DNA from 2 places in the Latilactobacillus parafuchuensis genome. Region 2 is predicted to be linked to the other one. Evidence: a T-box and tRNA genes for the amino acid it is inferred to sense, from the RefSeq annotation. Region 2 holds a T-box; the other holds one or more tRNA genes.
The links. The T-box of region 2 lies ahead of cysS (cysteine--tRNA ligase). A T-box ahead of a tRNA ligase gene usually reads a tRNA of that ligase, here a tRNA-Cys.
Positions count from the first base shown of each region.

Region 1: it encodes a tRNA-Cys, which carries the amino acid that the T-box ahead of cysS (cysteine--tRNA ligase) is inferred to sense. The anticodon was not compared.

Region 1 covers NZ_CM143875.1:352,824-363,658, forward strand. The annotation lists gene ACVPPQ_RS01945 (LysR family transcriptional regulator) at 72-977, shown strand; gene ACVPPQ_RS01950 (ECF transporter S component) at 1,023-1,628, opposite strand; gene ACVPPQ_RS01955 (C69 family dipeptidase) at 1,644-3,005, opposite strand; tRNA gene ACVPPQ_RS01960 (tRNA-Leu) at 3,229-3,312, opposite strand; tRNA gene ACVPPQ_RS01965 (tRNA-Cys) at 3,348-3,418, opposite strand; tRNA gene ACVPPQ_RS01970 (tRNA-Gln) at 3,452-3,523, opposite strand; tRNA gene ACVPPQ_RS01975 (tRNA-His) at 3,531-3,603, opposite strand; tRNA gene ACVPPQ_RS01980 (tRNA-Trp) at 3,659-3,729, opposite strand; tRNA gene ACVPPQ_RS01985 (tRNA-Tyr) at 3,738-3,818, opposite strand; tRNA gene ACVPPQ_RS01990 (tRNA-Phe) at 3,824-3,896, opposite strand; tRNA gene ACVPPQ_RS01995 (tRNA-Asp) at 3,904-3,977, opposite strand; tRNA gene ACVPPQ_RS02000 (tRNA-Met) at 3,981-4,054, opposite strand; tRNA gene ACVPPQ_RS02005 (tRNA-Ser) at 4,064-4,153, opposite strand; tRNA gene ACVPPQ_RS02010 (tRNA-Glu) at 4,185-4,256, opposite strand; tRNA gene ACVPPQ_RS02015 (tRNA-Ser) at 4,265-4,352, opposite strand; tRNA gene ACVPPQ_RS02020 (tRNA-Ile) at 4,366-4,439, opposite strand; tRNA gene ACVPPQ_RS02025 (tRNA-Gly) at 4,446-4,516, opposite strand; tRNA gene ACVPPQ_RS02030 (tRNA-Phe) at 4,532-4,604, opposite strand; tRNA gene ACVPPQ_RS02035 (tRNA-Asp) at 4,612-4,685, opposite strand; tRNA gene ACVPPQ_RS02040 (tRNA-Met) at 4,689-4,762, opposite strand; tRNA gene ACVPPQ_RS02045 (tRNA-Ile) at 4,812-4,885, opposite strand; tRNA gene ACVPPQ_RS02050 (tRNA-Met) at 4,902-4,975, opposite strand; tRNA gene ACVPPQ_RS02055 (tRNA-Pro) at 4,997-5,070, opposite strand; tRNA gene ACVPPQ_RS02060 (tRNA-Arg) at 5,076-5,149, opposite strand; tRNA gene ACVPPQ_RS02065 (tRNA-Leu) at 5,164-5,249, opposite strand; tRNA gene ACVPPQ_RS02070 (tRNA-Gly) at 5,264-5,335, opposite strand; tRNA gene ACVPPQ_RS02075 (tRNA-Thr) at 5,343-5,415, opposite strand; tRNA gene ACVPPQ_RS02080 (tRNA-Leu) at 5,455-5,538, opposite strand; tRNA gene ACVPPQ_RS02085 (tRNA-Lys) at 5,566-5,638, opposite strand; tRNA gene ACVPPQ_RS02090 (tRNA-Val) at 5,641-5,713, opposite strand; rRNA gene rrf (5S ribosomal RNA) at 5,724-5,840, opposite strand; rRNA gene ACVPPQ_RS02100 (23S ribosomal RNA) at 5,931-8,849, opposite strand; tRNA gene ACVPPQ_RS02105 (tRNA-Ala) at 9,017-9,089, opposite strand; tRNA gene ACVPPQ_RS02110 (tRNA-Ile) at 9,119-9,192, opposite strand; rRNA gene ACVPPQ_RS02115 (16S ribosomal RNA) at 9,283-10,835, opposite strand, start outside.
Region 2 covers NZ_CM143875.1:496,741-507,575, reverse strand. The annotation lists gene ACVPPQ_RS02845 (PIN domain-containing protein) at 1-521, shown strand, start outside; T-box leader at 582-779, shown strand; gene cysS (cysteine--tRNA ligase) at 830-2,236, shown strand; gene ACVPPQ_RS02835 (Mini-ribonuclease 3) at 2,233-2,637, shown strand; gene rlmB (23S rRNA (guanosine(2251)-2'-O)-methyltransferase RlmB) at 2,723-3,529, shown strand; gene ACVPPQ_RS02825 (NYN domain-containing protein) at 3,526-4,059, shown strand; gene ACVPPQ_RS02820 (sigma-70 family RNA polymerase sigma factor) at 4,135-4,701, shown strand; gene rpmG (50S ribosomal protein L33) at 4,765-4,914, shown strand; gene secE (preprotein translocase subunit SecE) at 4,932-5,102, shown strand; gene nusG (transcription termination/antitermination protein NusG) at 5,202-5,750, shown strand; gene ACVPPQ_RS02800 (alpha/beta fold hydrolase) at 5,943-6,809, shown strand; gene rplK (50S ribosomal protein L11) at 6,926-7,351, shown strand; gene rplA (50S ribosomal protein L1) at 7,458-8,147, shown strand; gene ACVPPQ_RS02785 (acetate/propionate family kinase) at 8,225-9,409, opposite strand; ribosomal protein L10 leader region at 9,571-9,688, shown strand; gene rplJ (50S ribosomal protein L10) at 9,735-10,238, shown strand; gene rplL (50S ribosomal protein L7/L12) at 10,290-10,655, shown strand.

The DNA.
Region 1 (10,835 bases), 140 kb from region 2:
GTCAAAACCTCGATCTATGATAAAATAGATTTATATGACCGGTTAAAAGTCAATGATACTAGGAGCTTTTCATGAAAATTAAAGATTTAGACTATTTTACGCAATTAATTAATTTAAAAAATTTTACAGCGGTCGCTAATCATTTTTCGGTGAGTCAACCAACGATTACTTATGCCATTAAACGACTTGAGGCGGAATTTGAGACTGAGCTGATTGTCCGCGATCAATCACACCAAGGGATTATCATCACACCCAGTGGTGAACAGCTCTATCGACACGCCCAAACGATCCTCAAGGAAATCGCCTTAACTGATAAAGATATGGCTCGAATTGCGGCGACTAAACTTAAATTCGGCTTACCCCCGATTATTGGCACATACTATTTCTCAAAATTAGCCCCCAAACTCGTTCAAACGGGGGTTATTAATCAATTCGAAACGATTGAAGCCGGTTCTTCAGAATTATTGGCGGATTTGGAAGCCGGTCGGATTGATGCGGCTTTACTTGGATCGGCGAGCCCACTTAGTACGGATACCATTCAAGCGGACATTATCGAACAACACCGCTTTAAGATTATCGTCAGTCCGAATTCACCGTTGGCTGACCGCCGACAAATCGGATTTGCCGAACTCAAGGATCAACAATTCATCATGCTCGCTGAAGGTTTTGTCCATCCACACGTCTTCAAAGCCCTTTCCAAAGTCAATCGGATTCACCCCAAGGTCGTTTATCGAACGTCTGATGCCAGTATTCTTAAAAGTATGGTCCATGCGGGTGCTGGGATTGGCTTTCTAACCGAAACCGGGGTCACCACCGCCGATGACCTCGTTAGCCTCGATTTAACTGATGAACCACAGCCAACCTTCTACATCTCATTGGCCTACCGGAAAAGCCAGCGTTTCTCTGAAACCCAACAAGCTTTATTAGACAGTTTCATTCAAATCGCGCGGGACTACCGCCTCGATTCAACCCACTAAAAAAACTAGCCTAAAGGCAGACAATTGTCCGCCTTAGGCTAGTTTTTATTTTGAAGTCGTTCGTTTGAATCTTAATAACGGGGTTGCGATGGCGGGCACTAGAATCGCCGCAGCGATAATTTCCAACGTCGCATTGATCGTAAAGGCTGATAACATCACCCAGATTAACTGATTGGCCGATGTGTGGTACAATCCGGCTGCTTGGTGTTGATAGAACAACCACGTCAAACCAATTACTAAGACGGTATTGACCATCGTACTGATGATGGCGATCAGACTCATGGTAAGCGTCTTTTTAGTCGGCGCCTTAGGTAATTTGACCGCTAAGCTGCCCGCAATCAGTCCGACCAATAACCGCGGTAAAATCGCAATGATTGGATTACGAAAAATCAGAATTGCTAACGGATCGGTCGGCATCACATAGGCCCGAATTAGTGAGGTGATTCCCCAAATTGTACCTAAAATCGCACCATCTCGTGGTCCCAGGATAATCGCACCGATAATGACCGTTAAATGAATCGTCGTAATGGCCGGCAGCCCCGGAATCAACGTTAAATTCCCGACCATCGGGACGAAACCTTGAATCAATAATAATGCTGTTAATATCGCCAGGATACTCATGCGATAGGTGTTTAGAAAACGTGGTTGCATACTAGTCTCCAGTATTTAACGCCCCAAAGCCACCATCTGTCCTAATAATTGATTGGTCAACTTAAAAGCTAATTGTGCTACTGTTTCATTATAAAGGGCTAAGTCAGCGGAAGCAAGAACCTGCTTTTGTTCAAAATTAATTTGTTGTTGGCGACATTGTGCCAATAAATCAGCTTCAAAGTTAGTCGTTAATTCCCGATAATGATTATAGTTAGTATCCCCTAACACGGCGACTAACCGGCTTAGCCAATAAATATTATTCGGATCAAAATCAACTGTCGTTTGCCGATAAACCGTTGGCGTCTGATCAACCGCCGCATAAAATGGTACCAAGCCATTAAACGGATTCGGTCCATACGCCAACCAATGAATACCCGCTAATTCAGCCGGCACATCGTTTCGAATCTGCAAAATATGGACTTCTTCATTCCGATTCAACCCAATTGGCCGGTAACGGTGCTGTTCTTCTGGCGTCCCCTGACCGTACGGATCAAACGGCGTGTTTTGATAATGAGCACTTAACATCCATTTAACGTCGGCAATCGTTAATTGCTTATTCGGCTGACAGATAAATGGCAAATCCTGATCTGTCGGCTGTCCACTAGGGTTAAGACTGAAGTGTTGTTGGATGTACCATGCCCGCGGATTATTATAGGCACAATCTTTTTCAGTTGCACTCCCAAAAATATGACGTAGATTAACTTGGTCGCTGTCTGGATTCAAATGGAACTGATCAATCATCGCGGGTAAATCGGCAGCAAATAACGTATCCCCTGATTCAAAATCAAAGTAATCAATGTTAAAACGATTCGGTGCAATCACATACGCATCATCAGGAATCCGAATCGCGGCCCAATGATGGCCCCCAATCGTTTCAAGATACCACACCTCGTCGTGATCGGCAAAGGCAATCCCATTCGGTTCATAGGTCCCATAAGTCTCTAATAGCTGTCCTAACCGACTAACCCCTTCGCGCGCAGTCTGACAATATGGTAATGTAATGCTTAAAAAGTCAGCTTCGCCAATCCCCTCATCTACAAACGGATCAATTGCCAGAATTTCCGGATTAGTCGTAATCGTCTCACAAGCTGTCATGGCGACATTTTGGCTGTTAATCCCAGAACCACCCCAGATGCCATAGGCTGGATCAACGTCCGGTGTTAATGTACATCGTAATGATGAAGTTGGTAAAGGAACCTCAACACCACTCGCTTCTGACCGAAAGACTGCCGGTTGTGCCTCAGGTTGAACTACCACAAACTTCTGCGGATTAGGTCGCCCGTAGCCATCCTCATTACGCGCAATCATCGTTGAACCATCATATGATGCCTTTTTCCCGACTAATACCGTTGTGCAAGAACTCATTTTTTTCTTCATCGATACCACTCCTTATCATCCGACCAAAAAGATTGTTCGTGTATAAGCACTATTCTAACACGGAAACCCAAATTTGTTATACTTATTCTTGAATGTTTTTGCACATTAAAGTCATTATAGCCCATGATGCCATTATATTATGTATATATATTCAATTTTAGTTAGAAACCACAAAAAAACTCAGTAATCTTTATGATTACTGAGTTACCGTTATAATAATTAATACCGGTGATCGGGGTCGAACCGATACTTCCGTGAGGAAACGGGATTTTGAATCCCGCGCGTCTGCCAATTCCGCCACACCGGCATATTGATGAACATTTAGTTAGCGCCTAAACGCAAAGGCGGTAACCGGATTTGAACCGGTGATGAAGGTTTTGCAGACCTCTGCCTTACCACTTGGCTATACCGCCATACAAGAACAAATCCTGTTCTAAATTAAAAAATTGGGCTAGCTGGATTCGAACCAGCGCATGACAGGATCAAAACCTGTTGCCTTACCGCTTGGCCATAGCCCAATGAAAGGGCGGTATATGGGAATCGAACCCATGTGTGTCGGATCCACAAACCGATGTGTTAACCACTTCACCAATACCGCCATAACATGTAATATTATACCATATTCTGCATATTCATGCAAGATATCATATAAACAGGGATAGTAGGAATTGAACCCACACTGACGGTTTTGGAGACCGTAGTTCTACCTTTAAACTATATCCCTATAAAAAATGGAGGAGAGTGGATTCGAACCACCGAACCCGAAGGAGCGGATTTACAGTCCGCCGCGTTTAGCCTCTTCGCTACTCCTCCATAAATGGCGCAGGACAGAATCGAACTGCCGACACATGGAGCTTCAATCCATTGCTCTACCAACTGAGCTACTGAGCCATTTAAACGGTCACAACGGGACTCGAACCCGTGATCTCCTGCGTGACAGGCAGGCGTCCTAACCAGCTAGACCATGCGACCAAATTGCGGGAGTAGGGTTTGAACCTACGACCTTCGGGTTATGAGCCCGACGAGCTACCAGACTGCTCCATCCCGCGATAATATAAAGGAGAATGAGAGATTCGAACTCTCGCGTGGTTTGACCCACCTGACGGTTTTCAAGACCGTTCCCTTCAGCCAGACTTGGGTAATTCTCCATAAGCTATAAAAAAGTAATACCTGTTACAATGACCCGTACGGGATTTGAACCCATGATACCGCCGTGAAAGGGCGGTGTCTTAACCACTTGACCAACGGGCCATACAAAACGGAGAAGGAGGGATTTGAACCCTCGCGCCAGTTTCCCGACCTACACCCTTAGCAGGGGCGCCTCTTCAGCCACTTGAGTACTTCTCCAATATTTAGATAATGGGCCTAAATGGACTCGAACCATCGACCTCACGCTTATCAGGCGTGCGCTCTAACCAGCTGAGCTATAGGCCCATGAAAAGCGGGTGACGAGAATCGGACTCGCGACAACAGCTTGGAAGGCTGTGGTTTTACCACTAAACTACACCCGCATATTCATGATGATATGGCGCAGGACAGAATCGAACTGCCGACACATGGAGCTTCAATCCATTGCTCTACCAACTGAGCTACTGAGCCATTTAAACGGTCACAACGGGACTCGAACCCGTGATCTCCTGCGTGACAGGCAGGCGTCCTAACCAGCTAGACCATGCGACCAAATTGCGGGAGTAGGGTTTGAACCTACGACCTTCGGGTTATGAGCCCGACGAGCTACCAGACTGCTCCATCCCGCGATAATATATATAAGATAATACAACTACAAAATCTCACCAAATGTGATGATGGACCTTGTAGGACTCGAACCTACGACCGGACGGTTATGAGCCGTCTGCTCTAACCAACTGAGCTAAAGGTCCAAGCACTTTAAAACAATAGCGGCGAAGGGGATCGAACCCCCGACCTCCCGGGTATGAACCGGACGCTCTAGCCAGCTGAGCTACACCGCCAAAAAATATATATTGTTGCAATCGGGAAAACAGGATTCGAACCTGCGACCCCCTGGTCCCAAACCAGGTGCTCTACCAAGCTGAGCTATTTCCCGTTCTATGCACCCAGTAGGAGTCGAACCTACAACCTTCTGATTCGTAGTCAGACACTCTATCCAGTTGCGCTATGGGTGCATTTTTCATTATGATGCCGAGGACCGGAATCGAACCGGTACGGTAGTCACCTACCGCAGGATTTTAAGTCCTGTGCGTCTGCCAGTTCCGCCACCCCGGCGATATCATAATGAAAGCGGAAGACGAGATTCGAACTCGCGACCCCCACCATGGCAAGGTGATGTTCTACCACTGAACTACTTCCGCATCTTAATGCCGACTAGACGATTCGAACGCCCGACCCTCTGATTACAAATCAGATGCTCTACCAACTGAGCTAAGTCGGCAAAAAAAATTGCTTTCATTAAAAAAACTATTCAATTGTATGCGGGTGAAGGGACTTGAACCCCCACGTCTATATAGACACTAGAACCTAAATCTAGCGCGTCTGCCAATTCCGCCACACCCGCATTTTCTTGGCGTGTAACTTTGGCCGATGAGTCGTGACAGGCTCGAACTGTCGACCCTCTGATTAAAAGTCAGATGCTCTACCAACTGAGCTAACGACTCAATGGAGGTTACAGGGCTCGAACCTGTGACCCTCTGCTTGTAAGGCAGATGCTCTCCCAGCTGAGCTAAACCTCCATCAAATATAGCGTGGCAACGTCCTATCCTCGCAGGTAGTTTCCCACCAACTACTATCGGCGCTAAGAAGCTTAACTTCTGTGTTCGACATGGGAACAGGTGTATCCTTCTTGCTATCGCCACCACACTATTTGTGCTATTCGCACTGAGAAGAACTTCGTTCTCTCAAAACTGCATAATAAGTAATATCATCTCAAAAGCCTAAAACATTGCACCTTTGGTTAAGTCCTCGACCGATTAGTACTAGTCCGCTCCATACATCGCTGTACTTCCACTCCTAGCCTATCTACCTGATCATCTTTCAGGGGTCTTACTTCCATAAAGGAATGGGAAATCTCATCTCGAGGGGGGCTTCACACTTAGATGCTTTCAGCGTTTATCCCTTCCATACATAGCTACCCAGCGATGCTCCTGGCGGAACAACTGGTACACCAGAGGTATGTCCATCCCGGTCCTCTCGTACTAAGGACAGCTCCTCTCAAATTTCCTGCGCCCGCGACGGATAGGGACCGAACTGTCTCACGACGTTCTGAACCCAGCTCGCGTACCGCTTTAATGGGCGAACAGCCCAACCCTTGGGACCGACTACAGCCCCAGGATGCGATGAGCCGACATCGAGGTGCCAAACCTCCCCGTCGATGTGGACTCTTGGGGGAGATAAGCCTGTTATCCCCAGGGTAGCTTTTATCCGTTGAGCGATGGCCCTTCCATACGGAACCACCGGATCACTAAGTCCGACTTTCGTCCCTGCTCGATTTGTCAATCTCACAGTCAAGCTCTCTTATACCTTTACACTCTACGAATGATTTCCAACCATTCTGAGAGAACCTTTGAGCGCCTCCGTTACACTTTAGGAGGCGACCGCCCCAGTCAAACTGCCCACCTGACACTGTCTCCCGTCACGCTAAGTGACGCGGGTTAGAGTGGTCATACAGTTGGGGTAGTATCCCACCAACGCCTCCATCGAAACTAGCGTTCCGATCTCTACGGCTCCTACCTATCCTGTACAAACTATACAAACACTCAATATCAAGCTACAGTAAAGCTCCATGGGGTCTTTCCGTCCTGTCGCGGGTAACCCGCATCTTCACGGGTATTATAATTTCACCGAGTCTCTCGTTGAGACAGTGCCCAAATCATTACGCCTTTCGTGCGGGTCGGAACTTACCCGACAAGGAATTTCGCTACCTTAGGACCGTTATAGTTACGGCCGCCGTTTACTGGGGCTTCAATTCTGGGCTTCGCTTGCGCTAACTCATCCTCTTAACCTTCCAGCACCGGGCAGGCGTCAGCCCCTATACGTCATCTTACGATTTTGCAGAGACCTGTGTTTTTGATAAACAGTTGTTTGGGCCTATTCACTGCGGCTGACCTGACGGTCAGCACCCCTTCTCCCGAAGTTACGGGGTCATTTTGCCGAGTTCCTTAACGAGAGTTCACTCGCTCACCTTAGGATATTCTCCTCGACCACCTGTGTCGGTTTACGGTACGGGTAGTTTATTTCTCACTAGAAGCTTTTCTCGGCAGTGTAACATCAGGAACTTCGCTACTTAATTTCGCTCCCCATCACAACTTGTCCTTAAAGAATCAAGCATTTCACTCAACTCAAGACTCGTTGCTTGGACACACATTTCCAGTCGTGTGCTTTCCTTAGCTTCCTGCGTCCCTCCATCGTTCAAACAAAATAAACTAGTACAGGAATATCAACCTGTTGGCCATCGACTACGCCTCTCGGCCTCGCCTTAGGTCCCGACTAACCCTGGGAGGACGAGCCTTCCCCAGGAAACCTTAGTCATACGGTGGATCAGATTCTCACTGATCTTTCGCTACTCATGCCGGCATTCTCACTTCTAAGCGCTCCACTAGTCCTTACGATCTAGCTTCATTGCCCTTAGAACGCTCTCCTACCGCGGACACTTACGTGTCCACCCACAGTTTCGGTATTATGTTTAGCCCCGGTACATTTTCGGCGCAGCGGCACTCGACTAGTGAGCTATTACGCACTCTTTAAATGGTGGCTGCTTCTGAGCCAACATCCTAGTTGTCTGTGCACCGCCACATCCTTTTCCACTTAACATAAATTTTGGGACCTTAACTGGTGATCTGGGCTGTTTCCCTTTCGACTACGGATCTTATCACTCGCAGTCTGACTCCCGGAACTAAATCAATGGTATTCGGAGTTTATCTGAATTCAGTAACCCAAGACGGGCCCCTAGTCCAAACAGTGCTCTACCTCCATGATCCAATATTCCGAGGCTAGCCCTAAAGCTATTTCGGAGAGAACCAGCTATCTCCAAGTTCGTTTGGAATTTCACCGCTACCCACACCTCATCCCCGCCATTTTCAACTGACGTGGGTTCGGTCCTCCAGTGTGTTTTACCACACCTTCAACCTGGACATGGGTAGGTCACTTGGTTTCGGGTCTACATCTATATACTCACTCGCCCATTTCAGACTCGCTTTCGCTACGGCTCCAGCTTTTCACTTTAACCTCGCATATAAACGTAACTCGCCGGTTCATTCTACAAAAGGCACGCCATCACTCATTAACGAGCTTTGACTAATTGTAGGCACACGGTTTCAGGATCTATTTCACTCCCCTTCCGGGGTGCTTTTCACCTTTCCCTCACGGTACTTGTTCACTATCGGTCACTAGGGAGTATTTAGCCTTGGGAGATGGTCCTCCCGGATTCCGACGGAATTTCACGTGTTCCGCCGTACTCAGGATCCAGAACGGAGGTTAAGTTGTTTAATCTACGTGGTTATCACACTCTTTGACTCAGCTTCCCAGCTGATTCGATTACAACTTAACTTGGTAACTCCAATGTTCTGTCCTACAACCCCAAGAAGCAAGCTTCTTGGTTTGGGCTTTTCCCCGTTCGCTCGCCGCTACTTAGGGAATCGATTTTTCTTTCTCTTCCTGCAGGTACTTAGATGTTTCAGTTCCCCGCGTCTACCTTCATTAAGCTATGTATTCACTTAATGATAATACCCGACTAAAGGTATTGGGTTCCCCCATTCGGAAATCTCCGGATCAAAGCTTACTTACAGCTCCCCGAAGCATATCGGTGTTAGTACCGTCCTTCATCGGCTCCTAGTGCCAAGGCATCCACCGTGCGCCCTTTATAACTTAACCTATCTTTACCTACGGTAAAGGGTTATTATTTGAGTTTAGCGATATGAACTAATTCATACTTCTATTAAAAAACTCTTTAAAACGCAATGTTTTTCTCGGCTTTTAAATCTAATATTACTTATTATCCAGTTTTCAAAGAACAAAGTTTCGATGACTATTGCCATCTATGGAGGATAACGGGATCGAACCGATGACCTCCTGCGTGCAAAGCAGGCGCTCTCCCAGCTGAGCTAATCCCCCGTGTTGTAACTATCTAATTCTTGGTACAATGGGCCTAAATGGACTCGAACCATCGACCTCACGCTTATCAGGCGTGCGCTCTAACCAGCTGAGCTATAGGCCCAAAAAACGTGTTTATTGAGAGTAGACCTCTCAAAACTAAACAAAGTTTCGACGCTAACAAATGTACAAGGTTTTCCGTATTATTCCTTAGAAAGGAGGTGATCCAGCCGCAGGTTCTCCTACGGCTACCTTGTTACGACTTCACCCTAATCATCTGTCCCACCTTAGACGGCTGGCTCCAGAAGGTTACCTCACCGGCTTTGGGTGTTACAAACTCTCATGGTGTGACGGGCGGTGTGTACAAGGCCCGGGAACGTATTCACCGCGGCATGCTGATCCGCGATTACTAGCGATTCCGGCTTCATGTAGGCGAGTTGCAGCCTACAATCCGAACTGAGAATGGTTTTAAGAGATTAGCTTAACCTCGCGGTTTTGCGACTCGTTGTACCATCCATTGTAGCACGTGTGTAGCCCAGGTCATAAGGGGCATGATGATTTGACGTCGTCCCCACCTTCCTCCGGTTTGTCACCGGCAGTCTCACTAGAGTGCCCAACTAAATGCTGGCAACTAGTAATAAGGGTTGCGCTCGTTGCGGGACTTAACCCAACATCTCACGACACGAGCTGACGACAACCATGCACCACCTGTCATTCTGTCCCCGAAGGGAACGTCTTATCTCTAAGATTTTCAGAAGATGTCAAGACCTGGTAAGGTTCTTCGCGTTGCTTCGAATTAAACCACATGCTCCACCGCTTGTGCGGGCCCCCGTCAATTCCTTTGAGTTTCAATCTTGCGATCGTACTCCCCAGGCGGAGTGCTTAATGCGTTAGCTGCGGCACTGAAGGGCGGAAACCCTCCAACACCTAGCACTCATCGTTTACGGCATGGACTACCAGGGTATCTAATCCTGTTTGCTACCCATGCTTTCGAGCCTCAGCGTCAGTTACAGACCAGACAGCCGCCTTCGCCACTGGTGTTCTTCCATATATCTACGCATTTCACCGCTACACATGGAGTTCCACTGTCCTCTTCTGCACTCAAGTTTCCCAGTTTCCGATGCACTTCTTCGGTTGAGCCGAAGGCTTTCACATCAGACTTAAAAAACCGCCTGCGCTCGCTTTACGCCCAATAAATCCGGACAACGCTTGCCACCTACGTATTACCGCGGCTGCTGGCACGTAGTTAGCCGTGGCTTTCTGGTTGGATACCGTCACTACCTGATCAGTTACTATCAGATACATTCTTCTCCAACAACAGAGTTTTACGATCCGAAAACCTTCTTCACTCACGCGGCGTTGCTCCATCAGACTTTCGTCCATTGTGGAAGATTCCCTACTGCTGCCTCCCGTAGGAGTCTGGGCCGTGTCTCAGTCCCAGTGTGGCCGATTACCCTCTCAGGTCGGCTATGCATCACAGTCTTGGTGGGCCTTTACCTCACCAACTAACTAATGCACCGCGGGTCCATCCTAAAGTGATAGCCGAAACCATCTTTCAACCTTGCACCATGCGGTGCTAGGTTTTATGCGGTATTAGCATCTGTTTCCAAATGTTATCCCCCACTTTAGGGCAGGTTACCCACGTGTTACTCACCCGTCCGCCACTCACTCAAATGAGCTTCAATCAGAAGCAAGCTTCTTCAATCAGTTCCAGAGTGCGTTCGACTTGCATGTATTAGGCACGCCGCCAGCGTTCGTCCTGAGCCA
Region 2 (10,835 bases):
ACTTCGTCTTACACGAATTACAATTGATTTCAGATTCTGCCGATAACCTGAAACGAGCACGTGGTCGGCGGGGCTTAGATATTTTAAATGAAATCCAAAAAGATCAAACGTTATCTGTTGAAATGTACGATGGCGATTTCGAAGATTTGACCGAAGTCGATAGTAAATTGGTGAAACTGGCCAAGTTATTAGATGGGATTGTTGTGACTAACGATTACAATTTAAATAAAGTTTGCGAATTTCAAAACGTGCCGGTGTTGAACATTAATCAATTGGCCAACACGTTGAAACCGGCTGTCTTACCGGGTGAAGCGATGAAGGTGACGGTCGTTAAGACTGGGACCGAACGGCAACAAGGGGTGGCCTACTTAGACGATGGCACGATGATTGTCGTTGAAGATGGTCAACACTATGTCAATAAACCGTTAGACGTGATCGTGACGAGTGCGTTACAAACGGCAGCTGGTCGGATGATTTTTGCTAAACCAGCACATCAACAAAAAGGGATTAAAGAAAAATAGTTCAGCAGATAGCTTTACAGATTCATGAATAATCGGTATTATTGAGTCAATCTATTGTACGTAAAATTAATGACGAGAAGAAGTAAATTTAGCCGAATTCAAAGAGAGCTTCTGGGTGCTGTGAAGAAGTAATGAGGCGAATTGAAATGCATCTCAGAAATGCCAAGATGAAGACAGTAGTTTTGGTCGGGACACCGTTATCTGGTTGAGGCATTTTTGCAAAGAAAAGTGGAACCACGCTCAAGCGGCGTCTTTTGTTAATTAACAAAGGGCGCTTTTTATTTGGATTAAGGGAAAGGAAGATTGCTATGTTAACTGTTTACAATACATTGACGCGCCAAAAAGAAGCTTTTAAACCGATTGAAGCGAATCAGGTCAGTATGTACGTTTGTGGACCAACGGTGTATAACTATATCCACATTGGTAATGCGCGCAGTGCGATTGCGTTTGATACGATTCGCCGCTATCTCGAATACCGTGGCTACCAAGTCAATTACGTGTCGAATTTTACCGACGTTGACGATAAGATGATTAAAGCGGCTGATCGTGATGGCGTGACAGTTCCAGAATTAGCTGAACGTTACATTAATGCGTTCAAGGCCGATACCAAGGCGCTTAATATTGAACCGGCGACGACTAATCCGCGGGCGACTGAAAATATTCCCGAGATTATTGTTTTTATTGAAGGGTTAATTGCTAAAGGTTATGCTTACGCAGTTGATGGGGATGTTTATTACCGGGCGCGCAAGTTTGCTCACTATGGTCAATTGGCGGGTCAAGATTTAGATCAACTCGAACAAGGCGCTAGTGAACACACGGCGACTGAAGAAACGTTACGCAAAGAAGATCCGATTGATTTTGCGTTGTGGAAAGCTGAAACGGGCACGGCCATTGCGTGGGATTCACCATGGGGCAAAGGTCGGCCGGGTTGGCATATCGAATGTTCCGTGATGTCGACGAAGTATCTCGGTCAAACTATCGATATTCACGGCGGTGGTCAGGATCTGGAATTCCCACATCATGAAAATGAAATTGCGCAAAGTGAAGCCCAAACTGGTCAGAAGTTTGTCAATTATTGGTTGCACAATGGGTTTGTAACGGTTGGTGATGATGATCAGAAGATGAGTAAATCACTCGGTAATTTCGTAACGGTCCATGATTTAATTCAAGAAGTGGATCCACAAGCACTCCGTTTCTTGATGAGTAGTACTCAATATCGCCGGCCAATTCGTTACAGTCAAACGTTATTAGCGGAAGCTCAGATTAATCTCGATCGGTTAAAGACGACGCTCAATAATCTTGATTTTCGTCAAAAAACGGCGCAACCTGGTTCGAATGAAACAATCGTACAACAAGCGGCCGGGTTGGAAGACGCCTTTGTGACGGCGATGGATGATGATTTTAACGTCCAAAACGGGTTGACCGTGTTGTATGATTTAGCGAAATTGAGTAATCAATATTTAGAAGACGAAGTGGTTCAAACGGCCACGTTGACCGATTTAACACAACGCTTAGAACGGTTATTATTGATTTTTGGTGTGGCGTTTAAGGCCGACCAATTATTGGACGCCGAGGTCGAACAATTGATTGCCGAACGACAAGCAGCGCGGGCGGCTAAGGATTTTGCCAAGAGTGATGCGATTCGGGATCAATTAAAGGCGCAAGGGATTATGTTAGAAGATACGCCACAAGGAATGAGATGGAGACGCGCATGAAAGATGCTTTACAATTAAACGGGATTGCGTTGGCTTACATGGGTGATTCAGCCTATGAAGTCTACGTCCGTGCCCATTTATTAGAACAAGGGTTAACCAAACCAACCCGTTTGCAACAAGTCGCGACGCATTACGTGTCAGCCAAGGCGCAAGCCGCACTGATTGGTTTAATGATGGACGATCATTTCTTAACGGAAGATGAAGTCAATATTTTTAAACGCGGGCGTAATGCTAAGAGTTATACGAAGGCAAAAAACACCAGTGTCACCACGTACCGGACCTCAACCGGCTTTGAAGCCGTTTTTGGTTATCTCTATTTAACAGGACAACAAGCACGCGTCGCAGAATTAGCACAATGGTGCATTCAACAAGTCGACGACGGGAGGACGCATGAAAACTAATAAACCGTACCCTAAAAAACGCGACAATGACTTTAATAGTCAACGCAGTCAGAAGAATAATGGTGGGAAGCCTAAACGCCGGCCTATGCCGGAAAAACGGGCACTAAAACCAGTTGAAGCTGAAAATATAGAAGAACAAACGGATTTCGTCATTGGCAAACACGCTTCAATCGAAACGTTAAAAGCACCGGATGCGGCCACTAAGGTCAACAAGATTTTCCTACAAGACGGCTTGAAAGCTGATTTTGTGCACGATGTTTTGAAACTCGCCAAAGAAAAACGGTTAGTCATTCAAAATGTGCCGAAGAACAAATTGGACTTATTGAGCGACCGCCAAAATCATCAAGGGATAATTCTTGCAATCGCACCGTTTGAATACGCCACAATCGATGATATTTTTGCCAAAGCAGCGGCGAAAGACGAACCGCCTTTTATCTTAATCCTAGATAATTTAGAAGATCCGCATAACTTAGGTTCAATTATGCGAACAGCCGATGCAGTGGGCGTGCACGGGATTATTATTCCGAAACACCGAGCAGTTGGCTTAACGTCAACGGTCGCTAAGACCTCAACGGGCGCGATTGAACACGTACCAGTGGCACGGGTCACGAACTTAACGCAAGAAATTAAGAAATTAAAAGAACGTGGTTTGTGGATTTTCGGAACAGACATGGCTGGTGCCGATTACCGTCAATGGGATGCGACCGGTCCAATCGGATTAATCATTGGTAATGAAGGTAAAGGTTTATCACCGATTATCAAAAAAGAAGTCGATCAAACGTTGACGATTCCGATGGTGGGTCACGTTCAAAGTTTAAACGCGAGTGTGGCTGCGGGTGTTTTGATGTATCAAGCCTATAACAGCCGCCAACCCTTGGCCCCTAAAGTATGAAACGCCAAATTCTAATTGCGGATGGCTATAACATCATCGGCAATTGGCCGGAACTCAATAAACTGAAACAGAGTGATCGGTTTGCCGATGCGCGTGATAGCTTGTTGCATACGCTAGCGGAATACCGCAAATATCGCGAGATTGAGATTATTTTAGTGTTTGATGCAATGTATGTGCCTGGCATTAAACAAAGTTATGAACAATATAATTTGGAAGTCGTCTTTACGCAAGAAGAACAGACGGCGGATAGTTATATTGAAATTTTGGCGGCAAAATTGATGTCGCCAATTACCCAAGTGACCGTGGTGTCGAGTGATCAAGCCGAACAGTGGACTATCTTTTCACGTGGGGCGCTCCGCGTGTCATCGCCCGATTTCAAACGTGAGATTGAACGGGCTAAGACTGAGATTAATCATGATGCCAAACATTATCATGATCGTGAGATGCAGATTAATCGACCATGGTCGGACCAACAATTATCGGCATTAGCGAAGATGCGCGATCAGTTAAGTGCCAAAAAGCTTGATTAAACAGGCGTTCGCTTACTAAAGTAGCGGGTGCTTGTTAGAATGAAGATGTGGTTGTTGCGCAAAGGGGTGTTTCCAATGACGAAACCAACAGAGCGCGATGCAGAATTGATTACGGCGGTTATAAATCGAGATTCAGATGCTTTAGAAATTTTATTTAAAACTTATTTACCGATGGTCTACCATACGTATGCACCATATTACATCCGGCTTTTCGAACATGAAGACTGGCTTCAAGAAGCTCGACTGGTATGCTTTGAGACGTGTCAATGTTACGATTGCCACTGCGGTAAAAGCTTTGGTGGTTTTTATAAATTGCGATTTCAACACCATATTGATAATTTACTACGTAAAGAACTGGCCCAAAAACGCCGGATTGATCATCAAGCTTTATTGTGTGCTCAGTGCCCAGAAAAACGGGCGGTTGGCGAAAATTCAGTCGCATATTATCAGTCTCAAGCTATGTTGATGGCCTACCTTGAACGGTTATCACCGTTTGAACTGATGAGTTTCCGGGTACTGAGCGGGACACTGGATATCGATCAGGCCTGTCAACAATTCGATTGTACTTTAGTCCAATTGGAGCGGGGCCAATCGCGCTGTCGGACGAAATTAAAACAGTATTATCAAAATGATCCAGATTGACAGTCATCAAAATGAATGATAAAGTAAACGGGATAAACATCAAAAAGAGAGGGGCTTTTAGTCATGGGTGTTAAGAAAGTCGCCTTAGGCTGTACGGTTTGTGGTTCACGTAATTATTACGTTGCTGAAAATAAGAACCGGACAGAACGTCTAGAGTTAAATAAATTTTGTAAACATTGTGGACAATATACGCAACATAAAGAAACTCGCTAGCAGGAGGATTCAGCATGATTAAGTTCATTAAAAGCGTTGTAGCAGAAATGAAAATCGTCGCTTGGCCAGACGCCAAACAGACACGTAAAGATTCATCAACCGTCATCATGACGTCAGTTTTATACGCTATTTTCTTTGGCGTGATTGACTTGGTTATTTTGGAACTATTACAATTATTTATTTTTTAAAACTAGCTAATTTAAGCTGGATTTGCTATACTGATGGCAAGCAAAAAAACTTCGCGTGGTCGAAGTTTTTTTATTTTGGTATTTAAAAGGAGAACAAACATGGTTGAATCAATCGAAAAAAGCTGGTATGTCCTACATACCTATTCAGGTTACGAAAATAAAGTGAAACAAAATCTAGAATCACGTGCGCAATCAATGGGCATGGAAAATAACGTCTTTCGTGTTGTGGTTCCTGAAGAAGAAGAACATGAAATCAAGAACGGTAAAGACAAAGTTGATATGAAGAAGACTTTCCCCGGTTACGTGTTAGTCGAAATGGTCATGTCAGATGAAGCTTGGTTCGTTGTGCGGAATACACCTGGTGTCACTGGGTTCGTTGGTTCACACGGTGCCGGTAGTAAACCAGCCCCATTATTAGACGAAGAAATTACCCAAATTTTACGTCAATTAGGGATGAGCACGCGTCATTTGGATGTTGAATTCAAAGTTGATGATTCCGTTAAAATTATCGAAGGTGCTTTCTCCGGTTTAGTCGGTAAAATCACTGAAGTTGATGATGAAAAGATGAAATTAAAGGTCAATATCGATATGTTCGGTCGCGAAACAGCCACTGAACTCGATTACGATCAAGTTGACGAATTAGTCTAAAACATAGATGTGCCCATCTTTTGATAATAGGATGGTTGCTTTTCTATAACGCGTGACGTCACGCATCAATTTTCGCCAAATTAAAAAAATAGCCTATCCTCAATTCGGGATAGGTTATTTTTCAGACCTGGTCCGCAATTGATAACCGTGTGATGGCACAGCTACTATTTTTTGAATCGAGAGTGTGCTCATATGTGGCAATCTATCATCGGTATTTTAATTTCATTAGGGAGTCTAGTGGGGCTAGGCGTCTTAATCACGGGGTGGGATTACCACCGAGTCGGCCATGTGCAACATTGGTGGCAGCCTAAATTAGCGCAATACACGACAATCCCGACGCTATTTATTCATGGTTATCGGGGCAATCGTTATTCGTTCGGTCATTTATTAGGCCGGCTTCAAAAAGTGGGGCTGGCCAAAAAGACATTGGTCGTCAAAGTGTCGAAACGTGGGGAATTAACCTTTAGCGGTCTGTCACGCTTAAGTGCGGTCAACCCGACGATTCAGGTCTTGTTTGCTAATAATCACGCTGACGTCCAAGTTCAAGTCGGTTGGTTACAACAGATTGTGGCCACCTTACAAGCGGATTACGATGTTGAAGCCGTTAATTTAGTCGGTCATTCGATGGGCGCGATTACGGTTTTGCGTTATCTGTTAGTCCCTCAAGTCATCCCCGTCCAGCAGGTCATTTTGATGGCAGCCCCGGTCAACGATCCGTCGATTGGGCCCGATACGGAACGTATTTTTTGGAGTGAGTTAACCCAACGAGGACCCATTCGTAAAACGAAGAACTATCAGTATTTAGCGCAACGGGTGACCCAGTTTCCAACTGATTTAGCGATTTTGAATATCGCGGGTGAATTATTAGGGACTAATCGGCATGACGGTTCCGTCGCGGTCGATAGTAGTTTTGCGCTCCGCAGCCTACTGAAAGATCGGGTGGCAGCCTACCAAGAAATGTTAGTCCGAGGGCCGGGGGGTGCGCACAGTATGTTGCACGAGAATCGATTAGTCGATCAAGCCATTTGCGATTTTTTATGGACCCGTCATCACGAATAAAGCTTGCTTTTTGAGTGATGGCTTGGTATAGTGTTCTAGTATGTTTTCATACATTAGTGGGAGGCCAAATATAAGGGCCATCTTAACCACATCACGGACTTAAGGAGGTATGTTTCGTGGCTAAAAAAATAACAAACATCGTTAAACTTCAAATTCCTGCAGGTAAAGCAACTCCAGCACCACCAGTAGGTCCAGCATTGGGTCAAGCCGGTATCAATATTATGGGCTTTACAAAGGACTTTAATGCTCGGACAGCTGATCAAGTTGGGTTATTAATCCCAGTTGTTATCTCTGTATACGAGGATCGTTCATTTGACTTTGTAACGAAAACTCCACCAGCTGCAGTTTTATTGAAAAAAGCTGCAGGTGTTGAAAAAGGTTCTGGCGAACCAAACACTAAGAAGGTTGCTACGGTAACTAAAGCTCAAGTGCAAGAAATCGCTGAAACTAAAATGCAAGACCTAAACGCTGCAGATGTTCCAGCTGCTATGCGCATGGTTGAAGGTACTGCTAGAAGTATGGGCTTCACTGTTGAAGGCTAATTAAAAAACCATACTTTGACACTTTCAGTCGGATTTTCAATGAAAGTTGAAAAATCAAGTGGGAGGTCAAAAACCGTTCACCACAATTGCAAGGAGGAAAACCCTAATGGCTAAAAAAGGTAAAAATTATTTAGAAGCTGTAAAATTAGTTGACGCTACTAAGACATATACTGTTGAAGAAGCAGTTGATTTAGTAAAGAAAGCTGATTTTGCAAAATTTGATGCATCTATCGAAGTTGCATATCGTTTAAACGTTGATCCTAAACAAGCTGATCAACAAATTCGTGGTGCTGTCGTACTACCAAATGGTACAGGTAAGACACAACGCGTGATTGTTTTCGCTCAAGGCGAACAAGCAAAACAAGCTGAAGCTGCTGGTGCTGAAATCGTTGGCGCAGAAGATTTAGTTGAAAAAATCCAAGGCGGCTGGTTAGATTTTGATGTTGCAGTTGCAACACCACCTATGATGGCTCAAGTTGGTCGTTTAGGCCGTGTCCTAGGACCTAAAGGCTTAATGCCTAACCCTAAGACTGGTACAGTTACAATGGACGTTACGAAAGCTGTTAACGACATTAAAGCTGGACAAGTGGCATACCGTGTTGATAAAGCCGGTATCGTTCACGCACCAATCGGTAAAGTATCATTTGATGCTGCTAAATTAGTAGAAAACTTTAAAACAATGCAAGACGTGATTGTTAAAGCACGTCCTGCATCAGCTAAAGGTCAATATATTACAAGCTTATCAGTAAGCTCAACATTTGGCCCTGGTGTTAAAGTTGATATTGCTAGTTTCTAATTAGCAATCAATTAAAAAAGCATCCACTTAGGTGGGTGCTTTTTTTGTGTGGAGATTTAAAAACGAAACGAGTTGGATTACAGTTTAGCTTTAACGTGTTTAGCAATCGCTAATTCTTCATTAGTCGGCAACATCAGGACTTGAATCGCTGAATCATCGGTACTGATGACGCGTGGACCGTGGCCGTTCAGATTGCGGTCCTCGTCAAGCTGAACGCCTAAAACGGCTAACTTGGCACAGATATCAGCGCGCGTGACGGCGTCGTTTTCGCCGATACCGGCTGTGAAGGTGATGACGTCGGTGCCACCCATCTCAACGTAATAACTACCGATGAATTTAGCGGCTGACGTGATGAACATCTCATAAGCGAGCTTAGCGCGCGGATTGGTGGTGACGGCGGCTTGGATATCGCGCATATCGGCGGAGATACCAGAGACGCCTAGAATCCCAGATTGCGTATTGAGTCGATTGATAATTTCTTCAGCGCTTTGATGGCGTTCGGTCATCAAGAAGGGCACAATCGCCGCGTCTAATGAACCAGCGCGCGTGCCCATTGGTAAGCCTTCAAGTGGGGTAAAACCCATCGAAGTGTCCACTGGATGCCCATTTTGACTAGCAGTAATGGAAGAGCCACCACCTAAATGCAACGTAATCAATTTCAAATCTGCGACCTCTTTTTGGAGGAAACGCGCTGTTTCGTGGAGAATGTATTCATGACTAATACCGTGTTCACCGTATTTACGGATTTGGTATTTTTGACTGTCTTCATAAGGTAAACCGTAATAACTCGTTGCTGCGGGCATGTCGAGATAGAATTGGCTATCAAAGACCGCAATTTGCGGAGTTTGATCCGGTAAGACGTGCATTAAGGTTTCGATGCAGTCGACTTGAACTGGGTTGTGGAGTGGGGCGTATTTACCCAACGCCTTTAGCGTGGACAAGTTTTCTGGGGTGATTAGCGTTGGCGCCTCGAAGGTCGTCGCGCCCGCGACTACGCGGTGACCAACAGCGATGATATCGCTAGGACTTTGGATAATAGCGTTGGCTTGGAGTGTTGCTAACAAGCGGTTGACCCCGTCCTCATAAGAAAGATTAGCGATTTTCGTTTGTTCTTTTTGACCTTGATACTTGAATGTAAAACGCGCTTCGGGTGTCTGCATCCGTTCCATGACGCCACTGGCAATCATGGTTAAGTTAGTGTGCTGGAAAAGTTGCCACTTTAAAGATGAGCTACCAGCGTTAATGACTAAGATATTTTTCAAATTGAAACACCTCTTGATTTATTTTCATGATTCTACTTAATATTATACTGTCTTTTCAGAAAAATAAAATAAGCAGAATGTGATATTAGTATAATGATAAAATATCGGGGATTTAATCATTGATAGTGGTTGACGTTGGCGATAATCAATGGTATATTTGTATTTGGTTATTTATGCTACCGAAGACTCAGGTGCCGCAAGGCTTAATATCCTGCCGAGGAAGATACGTTGAAATCCCTCTCTATGTCTTGGTGGACATGGAGTTTTTTATTTATTTAAGAAACTCTTGACCACAAGCTTTAAAAATCTAATGGAGGTGAATCAATTGAGCGAAACAATCATCGCACAAAAAGCCCAAGTTGTTGACGCAGTTCTTGAAAAATTCAATAGTGCTGTTTCTATCGTTGTCATGGATTACCGTGGTTTAACAGTAGAACAAGTGACTGAATTACGTAAACAATTGCGTGAAGCTGGCGTACAAATGGAAGTTGTTAAAAACACTTACTTGCGTCGTGCAGCTGACAAAGCTGGTTATGAAGGTTTAGATGAAACATTCTCTGGCCCTACTGCAGTTGCATTTTCTAACGAAGATGTTGTTGCACCAGCTAAGATTATTGCTGAATTTGCTAAAGGTGCAGAAGCACTTGAAATCAAAGGCGGCATGATCGAAGGTAAAGTAGCTACTCTTGATGAAATCGACGCCTTGTCTAAATTGCCAAGTCGCGACGGTTTATTATCAATGTTACTTTCTGTATTACAAGCACCAGTCCGCAATGTCGCATATGCTGTTAAAGCTGTTGCTGACAGTAAAGACGAACCAGCTGCATAATTTTGCAGTCTTGTAACACCAAAAATTACCCAAAAAATGGAGGAAACAAAAATGGCATTAGACGTAAATGCAATTGTTGATCAATTAAAAGAATCATCAATCTTAGAATTAAGTGACTTAGTTAAAGCAATCGAAGAAGAATTCGGTGTTTCTGCAGCAGCTCCAGTAGCAGCAGCAGCAGCTGGTGCAGACGCAGCAGCTGAAAAAGACAGCTTTACTGTTGAATTATCAGAAATCGGCCAAGAAAAGGTTAAAGTTATCAAAGCCGTTCGTGAAATCACAGGCTTAGGCTTGAAAGATGCTAAGGGCTTAGTTGATAACGCTCCTTCAGCTCTTAAAGAAGATGTTTCTAAAGACGATGCTGAAGAAATGAAAGCTAAGTTAGAAGCAGTTGGCGCTGTAGTTAACTTAAAGTAATTTAAGTTAATCAAAAAGAATCGGGCATTCGCTCGGTTCTTTTTTTTGTGCGTTGAAAATCAATATAATAATGTTTTATTTAGTGAACGTAACTCTTTTCGGGAATAGGAAGCATGATAAAATATTGAACATAAAAATACACTTTTATAAGTCAGTTACATATAAATGGCCAACTAAGGT